3 regions of the Caldibacillus debilis DSM 16016 genome follow, and region 3 is predicted to be linked to each of the others. Evidence: riboswitches for the same ligand, from Rfam matches in the RefSeq annotation. Region 3 holds a riboswitch; each other region holds the start of a gene.

Region 1 (7,369 bases), on a different contig from region 3:
TCTTTTTCGGCAGCACAAAATTTTTGTTGTACAATGAAAATAAAAGCGCGAGGAGAGGAGCAAAAGATGGTACTCATTTATCCGTACCGGGAAATCTGGCCCAAAATCCACGAAACCTGCTTCCTTGCGGACAACGCCACCATTACCGGCGATGTGGAAATCGGCCCCCATACGAGCATCTGGTTTCAAACGGTGATCCGCGGGGACGTGGCCCCGACAAGAATCGGGAAAAATTGCAACATCCAGGACCTGTGCCTGCTTCATCAGAGCCCGGGGCTGCCCTTAATCATCGAAGATGAAGTGACCGTCGGACATCAAGTGATTCTCCACAGCTGCGTCATCCGCAAAGGGGCGCTGATCGGCATGGGGTCCCTCATCATGGACGGGGCGGAAATCGGCGAAGGGGCCTTCATCGGCGCCGGCAGCCTCGTTCCTCCCGGGAAGAAGATCCCGCCCGGCACCCTCGCTTTCGGAAGGCCGGCGAAAGTGATCCGTCCGGTCGCCGATCGGGACCGGAAAGAAATGGAACGGATCGTAAAAAGCTACCGGGAAAAGGGCGAATACTACCGCCGCCTGCAAAACGAACTCGAATCCACAACAGATGAAAGGTGAAAACATGGAAATCATCATCCTGCCCATTACCGTTCTCCTGTTTTCTTTCATCGCCATCATTCATAAAAACCGGTTCGTCCGCCTTTTCTATTTTATTTTGACCATCATCGTCCTCGTTTTAACCGTCAACGTCCTCCCCGAAAAAATCCCTGAAGTCCAGGGCAGGGAAGAGGATCCCGTTCCGGTTTCCGAATTGTTCCGGATCGCCGACGACGTTTTCATCGATGTCCCCGTCATTTCCCAATTGCCGGAGCTCCAGCGGGGCTGCGAGGTGACCAGCCTGGCGATGCTCCTGAATTTCGCCGGGGCCGATGTGGATAAAATGGAACTGGCGGAAAAAATCAAAAAAGTCCCCTTCACCTACAAGAAGGGCGGACAAATATATTCCGGGCACCCGAACGACGGTTTCGTCGGGGACATCCGTTCCTGGAAAAAGCCGGGATTGGGCGCGTATCATCGGCCGGTCTATGAATTGGCCGCCCGGTACCTTCAACCCGGACAAGCGATCGATTTGACGGGCGAAAATTTCGAAAAGGTGAAACTTTACCTTTCCCACGGCAAACCGGTTTGGGTGATCACGAACACCGAATACCGGAAACTGCCCGACTCTTATTTTCGGATATGGAACACGGAAAAAGGGAAAATCAAAATTACCTACAAAGAGCATTCCGTTTTGCTCACCGGTTACGATCCGCAGTACGTCTATTTTAACGACCCGCTGACCGGGAAAAAAAGAAAGGCCCCCCTGCATGATTTCATCGCTTCCTGGGAGCAAATGGGCCGGCAGGCGATCACCTACGGGGACCGTCTCCACTGAAGGCCCCCGGGACGGTTTTGTCCGACGTGACCCGGGCAATCCGTCCAGACCGCTTCCTCTGAAGTGGTCGTCGACGCCTTTATCGGCCAGCAGGAAATCGCAATCCGTCCAGACCGCTTCCCCTGAAGGCCCCGGCGTCCGTCGCAGCCGCGGACGCCAAGGCCGGACTCCCTCGTGGCCAGTCCCGAAGACCGTTGAAAAAGCGCCTTGAAATCCGGATTCAAGGCGCTTTTTTCCGATGCGGCCCGTTCAGACATAAACCTTTGCCGCTTCATCGGACCGATCAAAGGAATATTTTTTCTCGACAAATACTTGGTGCCAGACCATGAAGGCGAGGATCGTCCAAAGCTTCCGGCCGTAGTCCCCCTTATTTTTCCGGTGGTCTTCCAGCATGGCCAAGACCGCCTGCTTATTTAGATATTCATCCGTTCCGCTCTCCTTAATGATCCCCGCCGCCCAGTCGTACATTTCTTCTTTGAGCCAGTGGCGGATCGGCACAGGGAAGCCCAATTTTTTCCGGTTTAGCACATGATCGGGAACGATGCCTTCTGCCGCTTTCCGAAGGATATATTTCGTCGTTCCGTCCGCCGTTTTCATCGAGGCCGGAATGCGGGAAGCCACTTCAAACACCCGTTTGTCCAGGAAAGGCACCCGCAATTCCAAAGAATGGGCCATCGTCATTTTGTCCGCCTTCAGCAGGATGTCCCCCCTAAGCCACGTGTGGATGTCGATATACTGCATCTTTTCGACGGGATCATAATCTTTCGCTTCCGCATAAAACGGCCGCGTAATGTCTTTGTAGTCGATGCCCGAATCATAATGGACCAGCAGCTTCCTTTTTTCCTTTTCGGAAAAGATGTTCGCGTTGCCGACGTACCGTTCCTCCAGCGGCGTCACTCCCCGCTGGATGAAGCTTTTCCCTTTCACCCCGTCCGGCAAAAGGAGGGACAAAAAGTACAGCGCCTTTTTCAACGGGGAGGGGATTTTCTGGAAGACGGCCAAGCTTTGCGGTTCGCGGTATATATTGTAGCCGCCGAACAGCTCGTCGGAACCTTCGCCGGAAAGGACGACGGTCACATGTTTCCGCGCCTCCCTGGCGACGAAATAGAGGGGCACGCAGGCGGGATCGGCAAGCGGATCGTCCATATAATACATGATTTTCGGGAATTCCTTCATGTATTCTTCCGGCGTGATCACGTAACTGATATTTTCCACCCCGATCTTTTCCGCCGACTCTCTGGCCACGTCGATCTCGCTGTAGCCCTCCCGTTCAAAACCGACGGAGAAGGTTTGGATCCTCGGATGGAATTCCTTCGCGATCGCCGCGATCATCGTCGAATCGATTCCGCCGGACAGGAAAGAGCCGACCGGCACGTCGCTCCGCATATGGACCTTCACCGAATCGAACATCGCTTCCCGGATTTCTTCGACCCATTTTTCCTCCGGCTGTAAGGCGGGGCGGAATTCCGCTTTCCAATATGTAAAAATTTCCAAAGGTTTTCCGGGCCGTTTCTTGAAATAAGTCCCCGGCAGCAATTTTTCGATCTTTTCATGCATGGTATACGGTTCGGGAACATATTGGAACGTCAAATATTGCTGGAGGGATCTTCCGTTGAGCGCCGGATTTTCCAAGGCATGGAGGATCGCCTTCTTTTCCGAGGCAAAAAAGGTGCACCCTTTGTCCGGATCCGCATAATAGTACAACGGCTTGATGCCGAAAGGATCCCGGGCGCCGAAAAGGAGCTTTTCTTCCCTGTCCCAGATGAGGAAGGCAAACATCCCCCGCAATTTATCCACCGATTTTTCTTTATAATGGTCGTACAATGCCAAAATCACTTCGGTATCGGATTCGGTGGCAAATTCCATTCCCTTTTCCTGCAATTCTTCCCGCAGTTCGATATAGTTATAAATTTCCCCGTTAAAGATGATCCAATACCGTTCATTGGCATAGGACAGGGGCTGCCTGCCCGATTCAAGATCGATGATGCTCAGCCGGCGAAAACCGAACTGGACATGTTCGTCGAAATAATACCCTTCGTCATCGGGACCGCGGTGGGTCAAAAGATGGTTCCGCTCTTTGAAGGCATCCCGATCTTCGTTGGAAAACTCCTTCGGTTGGTCATGAACACAGCCGATAAATCCGCACATTCCATTCACCTTCTTTTCCTTTCCTGATGCCGAAAATCCTATTTACTTCCATGAGACGTGGAAAAGGAGCAATCCGTAACGGGGAAATCCTGAAACGCCGAAAACCAATGATCCGGATGGGAAACGGCGCGAATGATCACCCCATTATTGTATCAAAAAAGGTTGTCGAATAAAATTGCGGGATGACAGGGCGCCTTCTCTTTTTACTTGCCAGTTGAAGGTTCCGATTATTGCCGATTGAAGGATCCGATCCCGAGAAAAATTTTGCACATGCGATCCAAGAAAAAAGGGGGCCATTCATACCCCCGCTTTTCCCCGGCCGCCCATGCCCTTCTTGTGATTCCGCATTTTCCGGCGGAAAAGAAACGCCCCTCTTTCCGCCTGTGCCTGGCCGGATGTCAATCTTTATAGGATTCCTTTTTTCCGAAGACGTCCAAACGCCTTTCTTTTTCCGCTTATGCCCGGCGGAACGCCTGTTCCCTCAACAATTCCGCCTTGTCGACCCTTTCCCAGGGCAGATCCAGATCCGTCCGGCCGAAATGGCCGTAGGCCGCCGTTTGTTTGTAAATCGGCCTTCTTAAATCAAGCATCCGGATAATGCCGGCAGGCCGCAAATCAAAATTCCTTCTCACCAGTTCCTCCAGCACTTCCTCGCTGACTTTCCCCGTGCCGAAGGTATCCACGGAAATGGACACCGGCCGGGCGACGCCGATGGCATAGGCCAACTGGACTTCGCACTTGTCCGCCAATCCGCTGGCGACAATGTTTTTCGCCACGTAACGGGCCGCATAAGCCCCGGAACGGTCCACCTTCGTCGGATCTTTGCCGGAAAAGGCGCCGCCTCCGTGTCTGGCGTAACCGCCGTAAGTGTCGACGATGATCTTCCTTCCCGTCAGCCCCGCATCTCCCTGCGGACCGCCGATGACAAACCTTCCGGTCGGATTGATGAAATATTTCGTTTCCCCGTCAAGCATTTGTTCCGGGACGACGGCACGGACGACGTGTTCCATCAAGTCCCGCTTGATCTGCTCCTGGCTCACTTCCGGATGGTGCTGGGCGGAGATCACGATCGTATCGATCCGCACCGGCTTTCCTTCTCCGTCATATTCCACGGTAACCTGGGTTTTTCCATCGGGACGCAGGTAGGGCAGGATCCCCGTTTTCCGCACCACGCTCAACCTGCGGGACAATCTGTGGGCCAATGAAATGGGAAGGGGCATCAGCTCTTCCGTTTCGTTGCATGCAAATCCGAACATCAATCCCTGATCCCCCGCGCCGATGGCTTCGATTTCCTCGTCGGTCATCTTCCCTTCCCTGGCTTCCAGGGCTCGGTCAACCCCCATCGCAATATCCGGGGATTGCTCGTCAATCGATGTGATGATTCCGCATGTATCGGCATCAAATCCGAACTTGGCCCGGGTATAACCGATTTCGCGGACGGTGTCCCGAACGATTTTCGGAATATCCACATAGGATGACGTGGAAATTTCCCCGGCAACGAAAACAAGCCCGGTCGTAATAGACGTTTCCACCGCCACGCGGGCATCGGGATCTTCGGCGATGATGGCGTCAAGGATCGCGTCGGAGATCTGATCGCAAATTTTGTCCGGATGCCCTTCCGTGACCGACTCTGATGTAAACAATCTTCTTCCCATAAAAATTCCTCCTTCCGGTTCCTTTGCTGACTGTCACGGATACCTTATTTCATATTTTGCACGAAAATATCGATCCTAGTTCCGTAAATTATGCCTGGATCCCATGGAAGGTTATAAAAAAATCCCTTTCCGCTGAGGAAAGGGTGTGATTTTACCTTTCACTCTTATCGTTCAAGGAATTCCCTTGCTCAGTTGAGCACCTTACTTATTTGTCAATAAGCAGGTTGCCGGGCTTCCTCGGGGCAGTCCCTCCGCCTACTCGCAATAAGAGTATCCGTTCAAGTTACAATCATACAACACCGGCTTTAGCCTGTCAACGATTTTCCCATTCCCTGTTAAACGTCTTTGATATTGTCATATTGTAACGCTTCAGTGAAAATGTCACTATGGGACAGGAGAAAATTACGATGACCAGAAAAGAATTGTGGCGTTACAATGTGATGTTGAAACATATTCATGGACTCATGACTGTACGTGAAACTGCGAATGAACTAGGATTAAGCACCCGCCAGGTTTTTCGCCTGAAGAAAAGAATCCTGGAGGAGGGAGAAACCGGAATCATCCATAAAAATCGTGGGCGAAAACCGGCACACGCACTTTCAAATGAAGTACGTGAATATATTCGTAATCTTCTCACAAGCGAGCGTTATCGCAACTGTAATGATCATCATTTGGCTGAATTGTTGGCACAGCATGAGGGTATTCACATAAGCCCTTCTACCGTTCGCCGAATTCGCTGTGAATCCAACCTCCCGCCGAAGCGAAAGCGTCGTCCACCCAAAGCCCATCGTCCAAGGCCTAGAAAACCTCAGGCGGGGATGCTCGTTCAAGTGGATGCCAGCTTTCATCCCTGGTTGGAGGACCGAGCCAAGCCATTTGCTTTACTGGCAGCGATTGACGATGCCACGGGAGAGATCGTGGCTGCCGTGTTTCGTCCTCAGGAGGATACGGAAGGGTATTTGCTTCTCCTCAAACAGATGATCGAACAAAAGGGAATCCCGATGAGTATTTACTCCGACCGGCATACCATCTTCCGTTCGCCAAAAGAAGCAACCCTGTCGATCGAACAAGAGCTGGCCGGTGAAGCCCCTCCGCTCTCCCAGTTCGGCCAAGTCTTACAGGAATTGGGGATTACCCACATCAAGGCCCTTTCGCCACAGGCCAAAGGACGAATCGAACGCCTCTTTGAAACCTTACAGGATCGCTGCGTGGTGGAATTGCGTCTTCGCAATGTCAACACCATCGAAGAAGCAAATCAGGTTCTTCCGGAACTTATCCGTAAACATAATCATCTCTTTGCGGTTCAACCTGCCGATCCGGAAAGCGCGTTTGTTCCCTTGGCTGAGGAACAATCCTTGGATCATATCCTGTGCTATCGGGAGAAACGCACGGTCGGTTCTGGCGAAACCGTATCGTATGGTGGAAAGACGTACAAGATCGTAACGAAGAACTCCAAACAAACCATTCCCGTGAAAACACGGGTTGAAGTCCGTGAAACCCTAAACGGGGATCGATTTATCTGGTACAAAGGGGAAAAATACCTGCTGGAAGAAGTGCAAAAGCCTGATCGCCAAGAATCTTCGCAAAAAGAAAAGGCGGGCATCGTGAGAACGCCTCACAAGCCCGCTGCCAATCATCCTTGGCGAAAACCATTCCTACCCAAGCCAAGGATACCACAACGGGCTGAATTTGGCTATAACGGTTTGAGAGAACCGACTCCAATTCCTTTCACCCCTTGATGGCTTCCATGCCTGGACCGCAAATGAATCAAGGGTGAGCGAAGCGAAGGCCCTTGGGCCTTTACCCTTGATGAAATGAGCGGTCCAGGCCAAAATTCAAAACACAGGGTGAAAGGAATAAAAAAATAAATCAATGTGACAAATTCACTGACGCGTTAGTATGACATTTTCACTGACGCTTGACACGATTTTCCCATTCCCGTGTCTTTAAATATCATCGTTAAAACCTATTCCATTTTTCGTGGAAATATTATATACTAATAGCATATATGTGTTATACTTTTTTAACGAAATCATGAAAAAGGAAGGTTTTGTATGAATACCGTCAGCCGGCCAAATTTGACGAAGGACTTGAAAGATTTCGGGAATGTTCATGTCCAATTGAGCACCCCCCGATT
Region 2 (7,369 bases), on a different contig from region 3:
CGATAAACAAAGGTTCGCGGTTGGAAGAGAAATGATCCTGCAGAAACCGCAAATAAAAGGCGCTTTCCTCGCCGAAAAAAAACGGGGTGCTCCCCTGCAAAACATGGGGATTTTTTCCTTTGAGGAGCACAAAGGCCGCTTCTTCCGCCCGGAGCGAAGATTTCAGCTGGCTGATCATGTAATGGGTCCGGTCATCGAGGGACAGGCGGGAATTCAATTGATGGGATACCTTCGTCACCAGCTTCAGCTCCCGGACAAGCTGGTTCGACTGCTGGTACAGATGGGCGTTTTCCATCGCGTTCCCCGCCGTATTGGCCAAAATGGAAATGAATTCCACCATCGTTTTCGGGATCCGTTCCATCCGGACATTGCCGATTTGCAAAATCCCGTAAACCCCTTGTTTTCCTTTTAACGGAAAATAAAGGGTGTTCCCGTCTTTCCCTTCCTCCATGCATACCTGCCCCGTCACATACGCTTTCATCGACAAGGCTTCCAGATCGTTATAGTTCAACAATTGCACCGGCAAATGCCCGCAATCGTTGTCGTTGGACAACAACAGATGATAGGAAAAGGCGGGGTACAGTTCCTTCAAAAATTCCACCATTTCTTGCAAAACTTCCCCGATATCCATGGAGGAATGGATTTTCATCGTCACGCGGAGCAATTTCTCATTCCAAATCTCCTTGACGCAAACGGATTTAAAGGAAAAGAGCTTCACCAAAAATTGGGACACGGTCAAGGAAAACTGCTCCCACCATTCGGCGGAAGGACATTCCGCCAAGGAAATCCGGTCCAAAAGGATGCAACCGATCGGATCCCGGGTTCCGTTTCTTAAAAGAATGCCGGTTTTGTAAGGGGGAAACGCCCCTTCGCCGATCCGGACGAAGACGCCGCGGCCGTCTTCCCGCAGCCGGTGCTTCATTTCGTCCCAATCGTCGATGAAGGAGAATATTTCCGGGGGTTTCAGGAGGACGGCGATCTCTTCCGTCTCAAAGGCGGACAGCCGGAGCAAAAAGCGGATCCGCTCCGCTCCGAGATGTTTGCAAAGCGTTTCGGCCAGTATATTCATATCGTCATGAAGGACGCTCTCCGGTCTGCATTCATACATGATCCCGAGAAGCTCGCTTTTCAATCCGTAAAGCAACTGCTCTTCCTGGGCATTCATTCCAATCTCACCTGTCTGCGTTATGATCGAAATAATCAAAAAATTACGCAAAGTTTTCCCCGTTTCCGGAGGAACTCTGCGATTATTTTAGCAAGGATTAACATTTTTGGACGAATTTCCATATTTTTCATCCGTATGTATTCATTATAGCATAAAAACGCATTTGTTGATTCAATTTTTAAATGTTTTTTTAACTTTTGCCCGCCGCAAAAATTAAAAATTCGTCCCAAGGCGGCTTCCGGTCCCAAATTTGGGCCGGCGGAAAAACTCCCCCCATCGGCCGCCCCGAAAAAAACCGGCAGGCGGCCGGACATCCGGTCCGTTCCCTTTCCGAATCATGCCCTTCCGGTTTTCACGTTCCGCCGCCCGAACCATCCGACATAGAAATCTTGTTCAACATAGCCGCAAAAACCCCGTCCGCCTTGAAGCGGGACCTTCCCTAAATATTAAAGACTTAGTGCAGCATGCCAACATTCGGTTTTTCGGCCCGGAATGCCCAACATTCCTTTTTTCCATCAGGCGCGGATGGTTCAACATCCAAGGAAAAATGTTCAACATTATTACTTAAATGTTCAATCAACGATTTCGTTTGTCCAATATCTTGGAGAAAACGTTCAACATTAGTTTTGGATTTCACGACGGACGGTCCATCATCTCATCCGGACTGTTTGACATCTGAAAATAATCGTCCAACAACAGTTGGGATTGTCCGGCATTTTCAGCGATCGTTTCATCATTTTAAAATTTATGTTCAATATGGAAAAAAATTTGTCCGACATGAAAGAAAAATAACCGTCATCCCGGAAAAAACGTCCATCACCGCGGGAAAAATGTCCATCATCGCTCCCGGGGTCCGACATTCGAACGGCCCCTGAACCGGATGCGGCCCAATGCACCGTGAAAATCTTGCCATAAACATTTCCCATTCTTTTGTTGACTTCATTGTTGCAATTCCATATAATAGACTTTGTGTAAAATATGGCAGCCTATGTGTACATGTTTATCCGCCCATTTTGTTGCTCCTTGCCGGAGTTGTACCGCGTAACCCTCAGCTGCTGGGGCGAAGGTACATGAAAACAAAATGGCGATAAACGATGTACGCAACTGTTTTATTTTACCGACTAACTTTTATAAGGAGGAACTTCAATGTCCCGTTATACAGGACCGACTTGGAAGATTTCCCGCCGGCTCGGGATTTCGTTAAGCGGAACGGGTAAAGAACTGGAAAGACGTCCGTATCCTCCGGGACAACACGGACCCAATCAACGGAAAAAGCTTTCCGAATACGGCCTCCAATTGCAGGAAAAACAAAAACTCCGCCACATGTACGGGATAAACGAACGCCAATTCCGCAACACTTTTGAAAAAGCCGGGAAAATGAAAGGGGTCCACGGCGAAAACTTCCTGATCTTGCTGGAATCCCGCCTGGACAACCTGGTGTACCGGCTGGGCCTCGCCCGCACCCGCCGGCAAGCCCGGCAATTGGTGACCCACGGCCATATCCTGGTTGACGGAAGACGCGTCAACATCCCCTCTTATCTCGTGAAACCCGGTCAAACGATCGGCGTCCGCGAAAAATCGAGAAACCTGCAAATCATTAAAGAGGCCATTGAATTAACCAACTTCATTCCGGAATATTTAACCTTCGATCCGGAAAAAATGGAAGGCACCTATACCCGTTACCCGGAACGTTCGGAACTTCCGGCGGAAATCAACGAATCCCTGATCGTCGAGTTCTACTCCCGCTGATCGGCTTCCGCGCGGGAAAGGCTGCTTAAAAGCCCCGGATCCCTTGGAAACAAGGGAATCCGGGGCTTTTTCATACAGGCGAGAAGGCCGCGACATCTCTTCCATGTCCACGGGCCGGTTTGCCGGAGCTCGCCTTTCCCGGGATCATGCCCATTTATGAACGAGACGGGGTTCGAACCGCTCCATCCGGCGAAAAAGGGTTTCCGCATCGCCGGCGGTGATCAATAACTCCAAATTTTCAGGCTTGGCGAATCCCTTTTCCACCGTGTGTTCCAGCATCCGAATCAAAGGATCGAAGAAACCGTTGACGTTGAACAGGCCGATCGGCTTTTTGTGCATGCCGATCTGCAGCCAGGAGAGGGCTTCAAAAATTTCTTCATAGGTCCCGTAGCCTCCCGGCAAGGCGATATAGCCGTCGGCCAATTCGTGCATTTTGGCTTTGCGGTCATGCATGGTGTCCGTAATGAAGAGTTCACTGACGCCCTCGTGGGCCAACTCTTTCTTTCGCAAAAATTCGGGTATGATCCCGATCACCCGGCCCTGATTGCGCAAAACCGCATCGGCGATCTCCCCCATCAGGCCCGCCTTGCCGCCGCCGTAAACCATGGATATCCCCCGGTCGGCAAGGAATTTTCCGAGATCCCTGGCCGCCCTCCTGTATTCCGGGTCGTTCCCGAAATTCGAACCGCAAAATATGCAAATGGATTGGATGTTATTCATCTCCCGAACCCCCTTGCGCGATCCGCCCGAAAAGCCGGGAACCGGCGGTCTCCGGACACTTTCCCCGTTTTGCCGGCAAAATGCCGATGCCCATCGGGCATCCGGTCCGGCATCCCCCTTCCGCCGGAAAACCTCCGTTTACGGCTTTTCCACGGCGCTCTTTTTTGCCATCCCCACAATTATAGCTTTCGCCGGGAATGCATGTAAAGGCCGGCGCGCCGCCGCGCCTGAACCGAAGGGCCGATCGGCCCTGCCTGAAACGGAGGCAGAACCGTCTGCAATCGATGCACAAGTTCCCCCATCGGATATTGATACCGCCGACGGGAAAATAAAAAAATCCGCCTTCGCTTTCTTCCCGCCCTTTCCGGCAATTGGTTCGGCGGCATGGAGGCGGACTGAATATAGAGATCTCGAATTTCCCTTGACAAAAGCACGGGAATTTTTCTAAGATATTCTCATAATTGAATATTTGCAAAAGTTCATCTTATCCAGAGAGGCGGAGGGACTGGCCCGGTGAAGCCTCAGCAACCAGCCGGATTCCGGCCAGGTGCTAATTCCAGCAGAACTTCTGTTCTGGAAGATAAGATGAAGGGAGGCAATGTTTTCTTTGCTAAACTTCTTCTTATCGGAAGAAGTTTTTTTTCATTTCTTTCGCATCAAGGGGGGATCCGCCGGGAAAATAACCGGCATGTTCCGGCCGGGAAAAGCGGTTTGGGAACCTCGCCGGAACCGTACGAACCGCAAGATCAGGCTGCATGTCTGTCCGCAGGAAGTCCTCCGGGGAAAAGGCGTGCAAAAACAAATGACAATCAAAAGGAGGATGCAGGATGAAGAAAACAGCGTTCTTATTGACGATCCTACTTTTATTCGCATCCGTCCTGTCCGCCTGCGGCGGCAATAAGACGGACGGGGAAAAAGCCGCAAACGGCGGCACCGGAAAACCGGAAAAAGGGGGAACATTGATCTTCGGCCGGGGAGCGGACGCCGTCTCCCTCGATCCGATCAACGTCACGGACGGAGAATCCATCCGTGTTACATACAACATCTTCGAAACCCTCTTTGAATACGACGCCGATTTAAACATCAAGCCGAGACTGGCCACTTCTTACGAAACGTCGGAAGACGGGTTGACATGGACCATCCATCTGCGCAAAGGGGTCAAATTCCATGACGGCACGGATTTCAACGCCGATGCAGTCGTCTTCAACTTCGAGCGCTGGATGGATCCGAACAACCCTTACCATGACGGGGACTTTACCTACTACACCTTCCTTTACGGGGGATTCAAAGGGGACGAAAACCATAAAATCGTCCATGTGAAGGCCCTTGACGATTACACCGTCGAGATCCGATTGAAAGAAAAGATCGCCCCGTTCCTCAGTTACCTGGCCATTCCCATGTTCGGGATATCGAGCCCCGAGGCGATCAAAAAATATGACGACAAATACGGCGAACATCCGGTGGGAACCGGCCCGTTCAAATTCGAGAGCTGGGACCGCAACGACAAGATCGTTTTAACCAAAAACGAAAACTATTATGAAGAAGGGAAGCCCTATCTCGACCAGCTGATCTTCCGGGTGATCCCCGACAATTCCGCCCGTTTGAGCGCCCTCAAATCCGGGGATATCGACATCATGGACGGGCTCAATCCCGACGATAAGAACGCCGTCGAGTCCGACCAAAACCTGGATTTTGTCAAACGGCCGAGCTTTAACATTTCCTATTTGGCCTTCAACACGGAAAAAGCGCCCTTTAATGATGTGAAGGTCCGCCAGGCCATCAACATGGCCATCAATAAGCAGGGAATCATCGACGCCTTCTTTAACGGATTGGCCGAACCGGCGAAAAATCCCCTTCCTCCCGTCCTTTGGGGATACAATGACGGGATTCCGGGTTATTCATACGATCCGGAAAAGGCGAAACAATTGCTGGCGGAAGCGGGATACCCTGACGGCTTCAAGACCGAACTGTGGGCGATGAGCAATCCGAGGCCTTATTTGCCGCAGCCGTTAAAAGTGGCGGAAGCGATCCAGGCCGATTTGAAGAAGGTCGGCATTGAGGCCGAAATCAAAACCTTCGAATGGGCCACCTACCTGGACAAAGTGAAGAACGGCGAACACCCGATGGCCCTCTTCGGATGGACGGGCGTTTTGGCCGATCCCGACAACTTCCTCTATCCGAATTTGAGCAAAACGAACACAAAGAAACCGGCCAACAACATTGCCTTCTACAAAAGCGACGAGTTAACCGGTCTGCTCGAAAAAGCGAGGGTCACCATCGATCAAAAGGAACGGATCGAGCTTTATCAAAAGGCCCAGGAAATCGTCTTCCGGGATGCGCCTTGGGTCTTGCTCGCCCATACGGCCCCGCCCCTGGCGAAGGCCAAATATGTGAAAGGGTTTGTCGCCCATCCGATGAACGATTCGTTCACCGAAGTCTATCTCGAGAAATAACGGCCGGCACCGGCCTTAAGGTGCCCCCGTTTCGGGAAAACGCCCGGATCGAAAAGCGGCAGGCGGGCGCCGGCTCTCCAAATCGGTACCGATCGTCTCCACCGGACGGCCCTTTCCGGCCGTTTCCCCAAGGGGATGAAGTCCCTTTATCCGGCGGCTTTCCGCCATCCTTCTGCTTTTTCCGGCTCCCTGGCGGAATCCGCAAAGGGGCATTAAAACATGTCCTTCCTCGCATCCGGGGAAGGCGCGCCCGCCCGGGCGGGCCGACAGCAAACCTTGGCTTGCCGCAATACCGCACCGCCGGCAGTCAACAAACTTTGGAAAAACACCTCCCGCTGGAGGTGTTTTTCCATTTTTTGATGATTCGAACCGGTTTGTCAGGGTTCCTTGGAAACCGGCGGCGGGCAAAGGGCGGGCGATCCCCTTCCCTTTCGGGCAACGGCGGCCGGATTTCCGGCGAATCAGGCGGCATGGCCGCCTCAATTGCTCTTTCGCATCCAACAGAAACCGGAAAATCACTTGCGAATGCCCGTTTCTTCCGCCAGCTCGGCGTACCAGTCCAGCTCCCTTTCCGCCGACCGTTTAAACTCGGCTGAGGGCAAATAGGACGGCTGGAGATAGATCTTTTCCAGCTGCCCGATAAAGCCTTTGTCCTTCTCCATTTTGGCGACGGCCGCTTCCCACTTTTTGACGATCGCCTCGGGCGTTCCCGCCGGCAAGGATATCCCGGTCCACCATTTGACCGTCAAGCCGTGAAAGCCGAGTTCCTCCGTCGTCGGCACGTCGGGGTATAAGGGGCTCCGTTTGCCGTCCTGGACGGCCAGCACCTTCAGCTTTCCCGCTTGCACGAGGGAATAGACTTCCCCGGCATTATGCACGGCCAAAAGCACATGACCCCCGGCCACTTTCGCGGCGGAATCGCTGGCCCCTTCGCTCGATACCATCCTCGTTTTTTTATAGTCGATCCCCGCCGCGCTCAGCCATTCCGCCACCCCGAAGCTGGAAAATCCGGCCGGGCCGACGCTTGCCCAGGACAAGTTTTCCGGATTTTCCTTTACCCATTCGGTCAGTTCCCGCAAATCCTTCCACGGCGCATCGGCGCGGACGGCGTAAACGAGGGGGGACTCGGCGACGCGGGCGGCGAGCATATGGTCCTTCAGCCGGAGAACGGGGCGGTTCGTTCCCGCCTCATACATCGTCGTCGACGAATTGTTGTTCATCAGCGCCGTATATCCGTCCGGTTTGGCTTCCGAAAGCGCGTACCGGGCACCGACGATCCCGC
Region 3 (7,369 bases):
GACCCGGCCGTGGGGATCCAATCCTTGCAAAGCCGGGATCGGTTTCCCTTTATACCGAAATTCGCTGTCGTAATCGTCTTCAATGATATATCCGTTTGCCCGCTCCGCCCACCGGATCAGCTTGATGCGGCTGGCGACGGGCATAATGAATCCAAGGGGAAATTGGTGCGAAGGGGTAACATACACGAAACGAGCTTCACTTTTTTCCAGTTTTTCCAGATGAATGCCTTGCCGATTCACCTCAATGGGGATGACCGGAAAGCCGTGATGGAGAAAGATTTCCCTCGCCCCATCATAACCCGGATTTTCAAAAGCGATCGGATGGCGTTTTGCCCCGATGATTAAACAGAGGAGGCTGAGCAGCTGCTGGATTCCTCCGCCGATGATGATCTGATCGGGAGAACATACCACTCCCCGCGATTGATACAAGTATTTCGCAAGTTCGAGGCGAAATTCGGGCTCTCCCTGCGGCTCTCCATAGGAAAAAATTTCCTTTTCCCGCATCACTTGATTGCTTAACTTTTTCCATACCGCAATGGGAAAACTTTCCCGATCAATATTCCCGTGCCGAAAATCAATCCGGATATCGGTTTTGGCTGGCATATGCCGGTTCCTCTGGTCGAATAAAGAAATCTTCTTGTGCGAATGGATGGCGGCGGACGGCCGATCTTCCATTTCGGCTGCATAATACCCGCTTTTCGGTTTGCTGATCATGTACCCTTCCGCCATTAATTGTTGATAGGCGGCTTCCACCGTGTTTTTGCTGACTCCCAGATGCCGGGCCAGTTTCCGGATGGACGGCAACCGGGTGTTGGGGGGAATCCGTCCCGCTTCCATTTCTCCCCGGATGTAATCATAAAGTTGGAAATATAGGGGTTTATCCGCGTTTTCGTCAAAGGTTGGCGTGATTTCAAACATGTGGTGACCACCCGCATTCCAATCTGTCCCTATATGATTTTCAAAAACTGTACCTTTTGTTGGGGTTAATTTGAGATTATATTAATTTTATCAAATGCCAATGGCTGGAGTAATCCCGTCGTTTGCAATAGCGGTTCCAGGGATTCAAAGCGGCCGGTTGATCCGGCAAGGTTGGAGGGGTCGGATGTTTGCGCTTTTCTTCACCCACGTATTGTTAGGTTTATCCATCGCCCTTCCCGTCGGGGCGGTGACCATCGAAATGACGAAACAAGGCTTGAAAAACGGGTTTTTCCATGGATGGTTTGTCGGACTGGGCGGGATGACGGTGGATTTGATCTTGATTACCCTTCTTTATTTTGGCTTCGCGTCCGTTCTGGCCGTGCCCGCCGTCCAAACCTTAATGTGGCTGTTCGGCTCCCTCATTTTATTGTATATCGGGATCGACAGCATCAAAAATGCGGATAAGGATATCCGTTTGGGAAATGAAAAAATAAAAAAATCATTGAAATCATCCTATTGGAATGGATTTTTGGTCGCCATTTCGCCGGGAAGCGTCGTGTTTTGGCTCGGCGTATTCGGAACGGTTTTAACCCATTCTTTTCATGCTTCGGAAAAAACCGGTTTTTTTGCCGTGGCCTCGGGAATTTTAACGGGGATTTTGCTCCATGATCTTATTTTCATGTCCATCGTGGCAGGGGCACGAAAAATCGTAAATCGGACGTTCATCAAATGGGTTTCCACCATCGCGGGATGCCTGTTGGTGGGCTTTTCCTTATTCTTTGCTTATGAGTTTTTCAAGGGGATCAATGATTTATAGGGTTTTGTTCTTTTCGAGGGCAGGCAAGAGATCTTGAATCGATTCGGGTGAGAAAGGTCCGGGAGGAAGGCGCGGGAATGGCCCTTTGGCGCTTCATCCCCTGTAAAAATCCGGCGGGCTTCCTCGGCATCGGAGGCGGCCCGCCGGTTTTATCCGTTCATCTTTTGATTGATTCCAAGAATTCTTCGGTGATGATGCCTTCGGCCACGAAATGGCCGGCGAACAATTCTCCGATTTGTCCCAGTTGCATGTCCTCATGGTTGATAAAATGGGGCAGCGCCTTTTTGATGAGCGGCACGTGTTCTTCCGGCCGTTCGGCGATCGTATTCCATGCCCGGACGGCGAGCCCCAAATCCCCGCTGAAAAGGGCGGCTTCCAATTCTTCCGGCGGGAGCGGGTCGGAAAGCGGGTCTTCCGCCTCAACAAATTCCCCGCTCAGCAAAAGCCGGGTCCATTCTTCGAAAGAATCCGCCAATGGCCGCGGTTCTCCGTCTTCCGCCACATAAACGATCTGACCGGTTTCCCGGAGGAAGGCGACCGAACCGATGGCGCAAGCCGCAAAAGGGATGACGCCGCCTTGTTCCGCCAACTCTTCCAGCGGCAAAATCCGGGTAATTTCCACCGCCCGGTCCGGAAGGAGGAAAAAGGGATGGTCGATCCGTCCGCCGTTTTGCCTGTTCATCAGTTCCCGGAAAGCCTGGGGAAAGCGGAACCCGAGGCGCCGTTCCGCCTTTTTCCATTCGCCGTCCGATGCCCCGGCCGGACCGTCTTCATCCGCCCATCCGGGATGTTCTTCGTTTCGGTAAAAATGGCGGATCCGGAAATCGGTTGCGGTGATTTCCCATTCCGTCATCGGGGAATCGAACAGGACCCCAAGCCGGAACCCGTCCCTTTCCACGTCCGTCTCCTCGTACAGCCAATACATGCCGGGAGCCAATGGGAATTCGGATCTTTCCTCCTTGATCCCCGATATTTCGATCACGGCGGCCTCGCCGTAACTGAAACTGCCGGATCCGTCCAGGGTGAGCCGCAAAACGTCCTCCCCGCGGCGGATGAAACGGATTTGGGCATCATGGAGCCCGGCGTCCGCGATTTCCGCCAAACCTTCCGGCAACTGCCCGCGGATTTTTTCCTTGTATTCCCCGGCCGCGTCGATCATCTTTTCCGCTTCTTCCTGTTTTTCTTTCAGCCAGGCCAAAACCTCGTCCCGGACCCGTTTCGGGAGTTCGGGCTGATTGATCGTCCCGTCCAGCACATAGGGGTGGAAGGTTTCGGGGAGGATCTGCAGCAGCCGGTCTTTAATGGATTCCAGCTCTCCCCGCAAATAGGCGCGGAAATCCTCGCTTTCTTCTTCGAAACCGCGGATGAAATCCGCCCATTCTTCATCGGATTCGGGGAAGGTCAAAAGATGGGGATCCTGCATAGTTTCATACCATTTTTTCGAAAAAAATTTCATCGGACGAGTCTCCTTTTCGTTCGGATTGTTGATTACTTTGATTATGAAAGACGGAGAGGATTTTGGTCAACCCTTTTTCTGCCGGGACGGTTCCGACGGGCTGTCAAAAAAAGTATGCGTAAAATATTTGTGGGCAAAACTTATCCCCTTCAATAGGTGAGTGATCGAAGACGCACGCCTATGAAGGGGGAACCAGGCGTAAGCGCGGCAGGAAAGAAAGCAACAATTAATGAAAAAGAGGGCTGCTCCTTGGCAGACTGATCGTCAGGAAAAACTCGCATATTGACATTTTCAAACATTCATATTACTATACAATCATACATAAAAATTACATATTTTCCTCGTCATTTCTTATCCAGAGAGGTGGAGGGACTGGCCCGATGAAACCTCGGCAGCGGGCTTTCGCATGAAAGCACTGTGCCAATTCCAGCAAGTCGTCTGGACGGCTTGGAAGATAAGAAATGAGACGGAGTTTTGCGAACGCATGACCCCTCTCATCTTATCTTCCTGGAGGTAAGATGAGGGGGGTTTTCATTTATCCGAAAAGGAGGGGATGCGGGGAAATTTCGATTCGTCTCTTAAACCGAGTTTTCATATCCATTTACTCGTATTTATTGGAGGTGCTCGATGATCACTTTTGAAAATGTCACCAAGGTATTTCAGACCAAGGACCGGGAAGTCGCGGCCGTCAAAGATGTAAGCCTGACCGTCAAAGAGGGAGAAATCTTCGGCATCATCGGCTTCAGCGGCGCCGGAAAAAGCACCCTCCTCCGCCTGGTCAATCTGTTGGAAAAACCGACTTCCGGGAAGATCTTCGTGAACCGGCAGGAGATCACCAAACTGTCCACCAAGGAACTGCGTAAATTGCGGCAAAATATCGGAATGATCTTCCAAAATTTTAATTTGTTCAATTCCCGGACAGTTTTTGGAAATGTGGAATATCCCTTAAAAATCGCACAGGTCCCGAAGGAGGAAAGGAAACGGATCGTTTGGGAACTGCTCCGGTTCGTCGGACTCGAGGATAAAGCGGGCGATTATCCCGAGCAGCTGTCGGGAGGCCAGAAGCAAAGGGTGGGCATTGCGAGGGCCCTGGCCACTTCCCCAAAAATTCTGATTTGTGACGAACCGACTTCGGCCCTCGATCCGGAAACCACCAACGACATTCTGAATCTGTTAAAAAAAGTGAACCGGGAGTTGAATGTGACCATCCTATTGATCACCCATGAGATGCATGTCATCCGCAAGATTTGCGATCGGGTCGCCGTGATGGAGGAGGGACGGATCATCGAAGAAGGCTCCGTCCTGGATATTTTCACCAGCCCGAAAACCCGGACGACGAAAAACTTCATCCGTTCGGTGATCCACGATTCCCTTTCCGAATCCTTGCTCGAGGAACTGAAGCGGAACGGAACGAACCATCTGTACCGCCTGACGTTCAAGGGCGATGCGACAAAACAGCCGATCTTATCGAGGATTTCAAAGCGATACAATGTGGATGTCAACATTTTGAACGGAAATATCAGCGAACTGCAGGGGCAATTATTCGGGAATCTGATTGTCGAAATCATAGGCGATGGACAGGAAGTGAAAAGGGTCATCGAAGAACTGAAAAAAGTTGTGCAAGTAAAGGAGGTCCTGTCCGATGCGGGTTGATTGGTCCACGTTTTGGCCGCGGATTGTCGAGGCGACCGGCCAGACGATTACGATGGTCGTTTTTACCTTGCTATTTTCGTCCATTATCGGAATCTTGATGGGGCTGCTTTTATATGTCACCCGAAAAGGGAATGTTTTTGAAAATCGGTTCATCTATTCCTTTTTAAACATTATCATCAACATCGTCCGTCCCATCCCGTTCATCATCTTTTTGGTCGCCATCGCCCCGTTGACCCGGGCGGTGATCGGGACGACCATCGGGACGGCTGCCGCGATTTTCCCCATGACGATCGCCGCCTCCTTTTCGGTGGCCAGGGTGGTGGAAAATAATCTCGTCTCCATCGACCCGGGGATTATCGAAGCGGCCAAGGCGATGGGCGCCGGACCCTTCCGGATCATTTTTGAAATCATCATCCCGGAAGCGATCGGACCGCTGATTTTAGGCTTGACCTTTGTCACCATCGGCTTGATCGATTTCTCGGCGATGGCGGGAACGGTCGGCGGCGGCGGTTTGGGCAACCTGGCGATGACCTACGGGTATCAGCGGTTTGATACCTCCGTCATGATCGTCACCGTCGTTATCCTCATTCTCTTGGTGCAGATCGCACAATTGATCGGGAATTATCTTTCGAGGATTTTTTTGCGTCGATAGAAAAAATTTGGCATTCAAGGAGGAAACAGAATGTACAAAAAAATAGGCTTATCGTTGATTGCGGTACTTCTTTTCGCTTTACTTTCGGCGTGCAAGGGCGAGACGGCTTCCGATGAAAAAAAGGTGGTAAAAATCGGGGTGACGGGGACCGACGGCCAGGTCTGGGACATCATCAAGGAAAAGGCGGCGAAGGAAGGCATCACCATCGAGCTGGTTGAATTTTCCGATTACACGCTGCCGAACCAGGCGCTGGCGGACAAGGAAATCGATTTGAATGCGTTCCAGCACATCGCCTTTTTGAATCAATTCAAGGAAGAACATCATCTGGATATCGTGCCGATCGGGACCACGGTCATCGCGCCGATGGGCATTTATTCCGAGAAATATAAGGACGTCTCCGAAATCCCCGACAAGGCGAAAATCGCCATCCCCGATGATCCCTCGAACCAGGCGAGGGCTTTGAAGCTGCTTCAGTCGGCCGGATTGATCAAGCTGAAGGAGGATTTCGGCTTGTTCGGCGATTTGAGCGGAATCAAGGAAAATCCCAAAAAATTGGAGATCATTCCGATGGTGGCCCAACAAACGCCGAGGGTGCTTCCGGATGTGGCCGCGTCCGTGATCAATAACGGGATTGCCGGGCAGGCCGGATTCGTTCCGAATAAAGACGCCATCTTCCTGGAAGATCCGAATGATCCGGCGGCGCAGCCGTATATCAATGTTTTTGCCGCCCGGGCGGAAGACAAAGACAATCAAACATTCAAAAAGATTGTCGAGATCTACCATGATCCTGAAGTGGTCGAGGCGATCAAAAAGGATACGAACGGCGGTTCCGTCGTGGTCGACATTCCGATTGAAGAACTGGAAGACATCATCAAATAAAAAGCGGGGGGAATTGGCGTGCCGGTTGATTTGCAGCTTCAAAGGAAGCGGATCGAGGAAAGCATCGAAAACGGAAGGGAACTGTATATTCAAACGAGCCATGAGATTCATGATCATCCGGAAATCGGAAATCAGGAATTTTTCGCATCGGAAAGGTTGACCGATCTTCTGAAAAAGGCCGGTTTTGAGGTCACGACAAACGTTGCCGGCCATGAGACGGCCTTTGTCGCGAGGAAGCCTTCCCATATCGACGGCCCGAAAATCGCCTTTCTTGCCGAGTATGATGCGCTGCCGGGACTCGGGCACGCGTGCGGGCATAATTTGATCGGGACGACGAGCGTGGCGGCGGCCATCGCCGTAGCGGAAGTCATTCATGAAACGGGCGGGGAAGTTTTCGTCTTCGGCACCCCGGCGGAGGAAGGGGGACCGAACGGTTCGGCAAAGGGCAGCTTTGTCAAACACGGTTTATTAAAAGACATCGATGTGGCTTTGATGATCCACCCCAGCGGGAAAACGAGCCTTTCCGCCCGGACGCTTGCCGTCGATCCTTTGGATTTCCACTTCTTCGGAAAAGCCGCCCATGCCTCCGGCGCCCCGGAGCAGGGGATCAATGCCCTCGATGCGGTGATCCTGTTATTCAACGGGATCAACGCGCTGCGGCAGCAGCTTCCGCGGGATATCCGCATCCACGGGATCATCACCCATGGCGGCGATGCCCCGAACATCATCCCGGATTATGCCTCCGCCCGCTTCTTTATCCGGGCGGAGACGTGGAAACGGGCCGAGGAAGTATCGGAGAAAGTCCGGAAAATCGCCGAAGGGGCGGCTTTGGCGACGGGAACGAAGGTGGAAATCGAACGGTTTCAAAATGAAGTCCTCGATTTCATTGTGAATCCGACCTTGGATGCGATCTTGGAAGAAGAATTGACCGCATTGGGGGAAGAAGTCGTGAAAAACGAGGGCGGGGGAAAAGGCTCGACGGACGCGGGAAATA

What was found. A riboswitch is a leader RNA that binds a small molecule or an ion and turns the genes downstream of it on or off. The one in region 3 is predicted to bind S-adenosylmethionine.
Region 1: it holds a riboswitch for S-adenosylmethionine, as region 3 does, so the genes downstream of both, metK (methionine adenosyltransferase) here and A3EQ_RS0119590 (methionine ABC transporter ATP-binding protein) in region 3, are expected to answer to the same signal.
Region 2: it holds a riboswitch for S-adenosylmethionine, as region 3 does, so the genes downstream of both, A3EQ_RS0117270 (ABC transporter substrate-binding protein) here and A3EQ_RS0119590 (methionine ABC transporter ATP-binding protein) in region 3, are expected to answer to the same signal.

What each region holds. Positions count from the first base shown of each region.
Region 1 is NZ_KB912918.1:38,479-45,847, reverse strand. Features, by position in the region: gene A3EQ_RS0119865 (gamma carbonic anhydrase) at 67-612, shown strand; gene A3EQ_RS0119860 (C39 family peptidase) at 617-1,429, shown strand; gene asnB (asparagine synthase (glutamine-hydrolyzing)) at 1,679-3,577, opposite strand; gene metK (methionine adenosyltransferase) at 4,033-5,232, opposite strand; SAM riboswitch class I at 5,394-5,503, opposite strand; gene A3EQ_RS0119835 (ISNCY family transposase) at 5,640-6,971, shown strand; gene pckA (phosphoenolpyruvate carboxykinase (ATP)) at 7,287-7,369, shown strand, end outside.
Region 2 is NZ_KB912915.1:62,574-69,942, forward strand. Features, by position in the region: gene A3EQ_RS21405 (sensor domain-containing diguanylate cyclase) at 1-1,165, opposite strand, end outside; gene rpsD (30S ribosomal protein S4) at 2,312-2,914, shown strand; gene A3EQ_RS0117255 (LOG family protein) at 3,059-3,625, opposite strand; SAM riboswitch class I at 4,116-4,221, shown strand; gene A3EQ_RS0117270 (ABC transporter substrate-binding protein) at 4,462-6,087, shown strand; gene A3EQ_RS0117280 (tripartite tricarboxylate transporter substrate binding protein) at 6,603-7,369, opposite strand, start outside.
Region 3 is NZ_KB912917.1:116,097-123,465, reverse strand. Features, by position in the region: gene pdxR (MocR-like pyridoxine biosynthesis transcription factor PdxR) at 1-918, opposite strand, end outside; gene A3EQ_RS0119600 (LysE family translocator) at 1,103-1,735, shown strand; gene A3EQ_RS0119595 (DUF4085 family protein) at 1,893-3,191, opposite strand; SAM riboswitch class I at 3,540-3,652, shown strand; gene A3EQ_RS0119590 (methionine ABC transporter ATP-binding protein) at 3,819-4,844, shown strand; gene A3EQ_RS0119585 (methionine ABC transporter permease) at 4,834-5,496, shown strand; gene A3EQ_RS0119580 (MetQ/NlpA family ABC transporter substrate-binding protein) at 5,527-6,375, shown strand; gene A3EQ_RS0119575 (M20 family metallopeptidase) at 6,394-7,369, shown strand, end outside.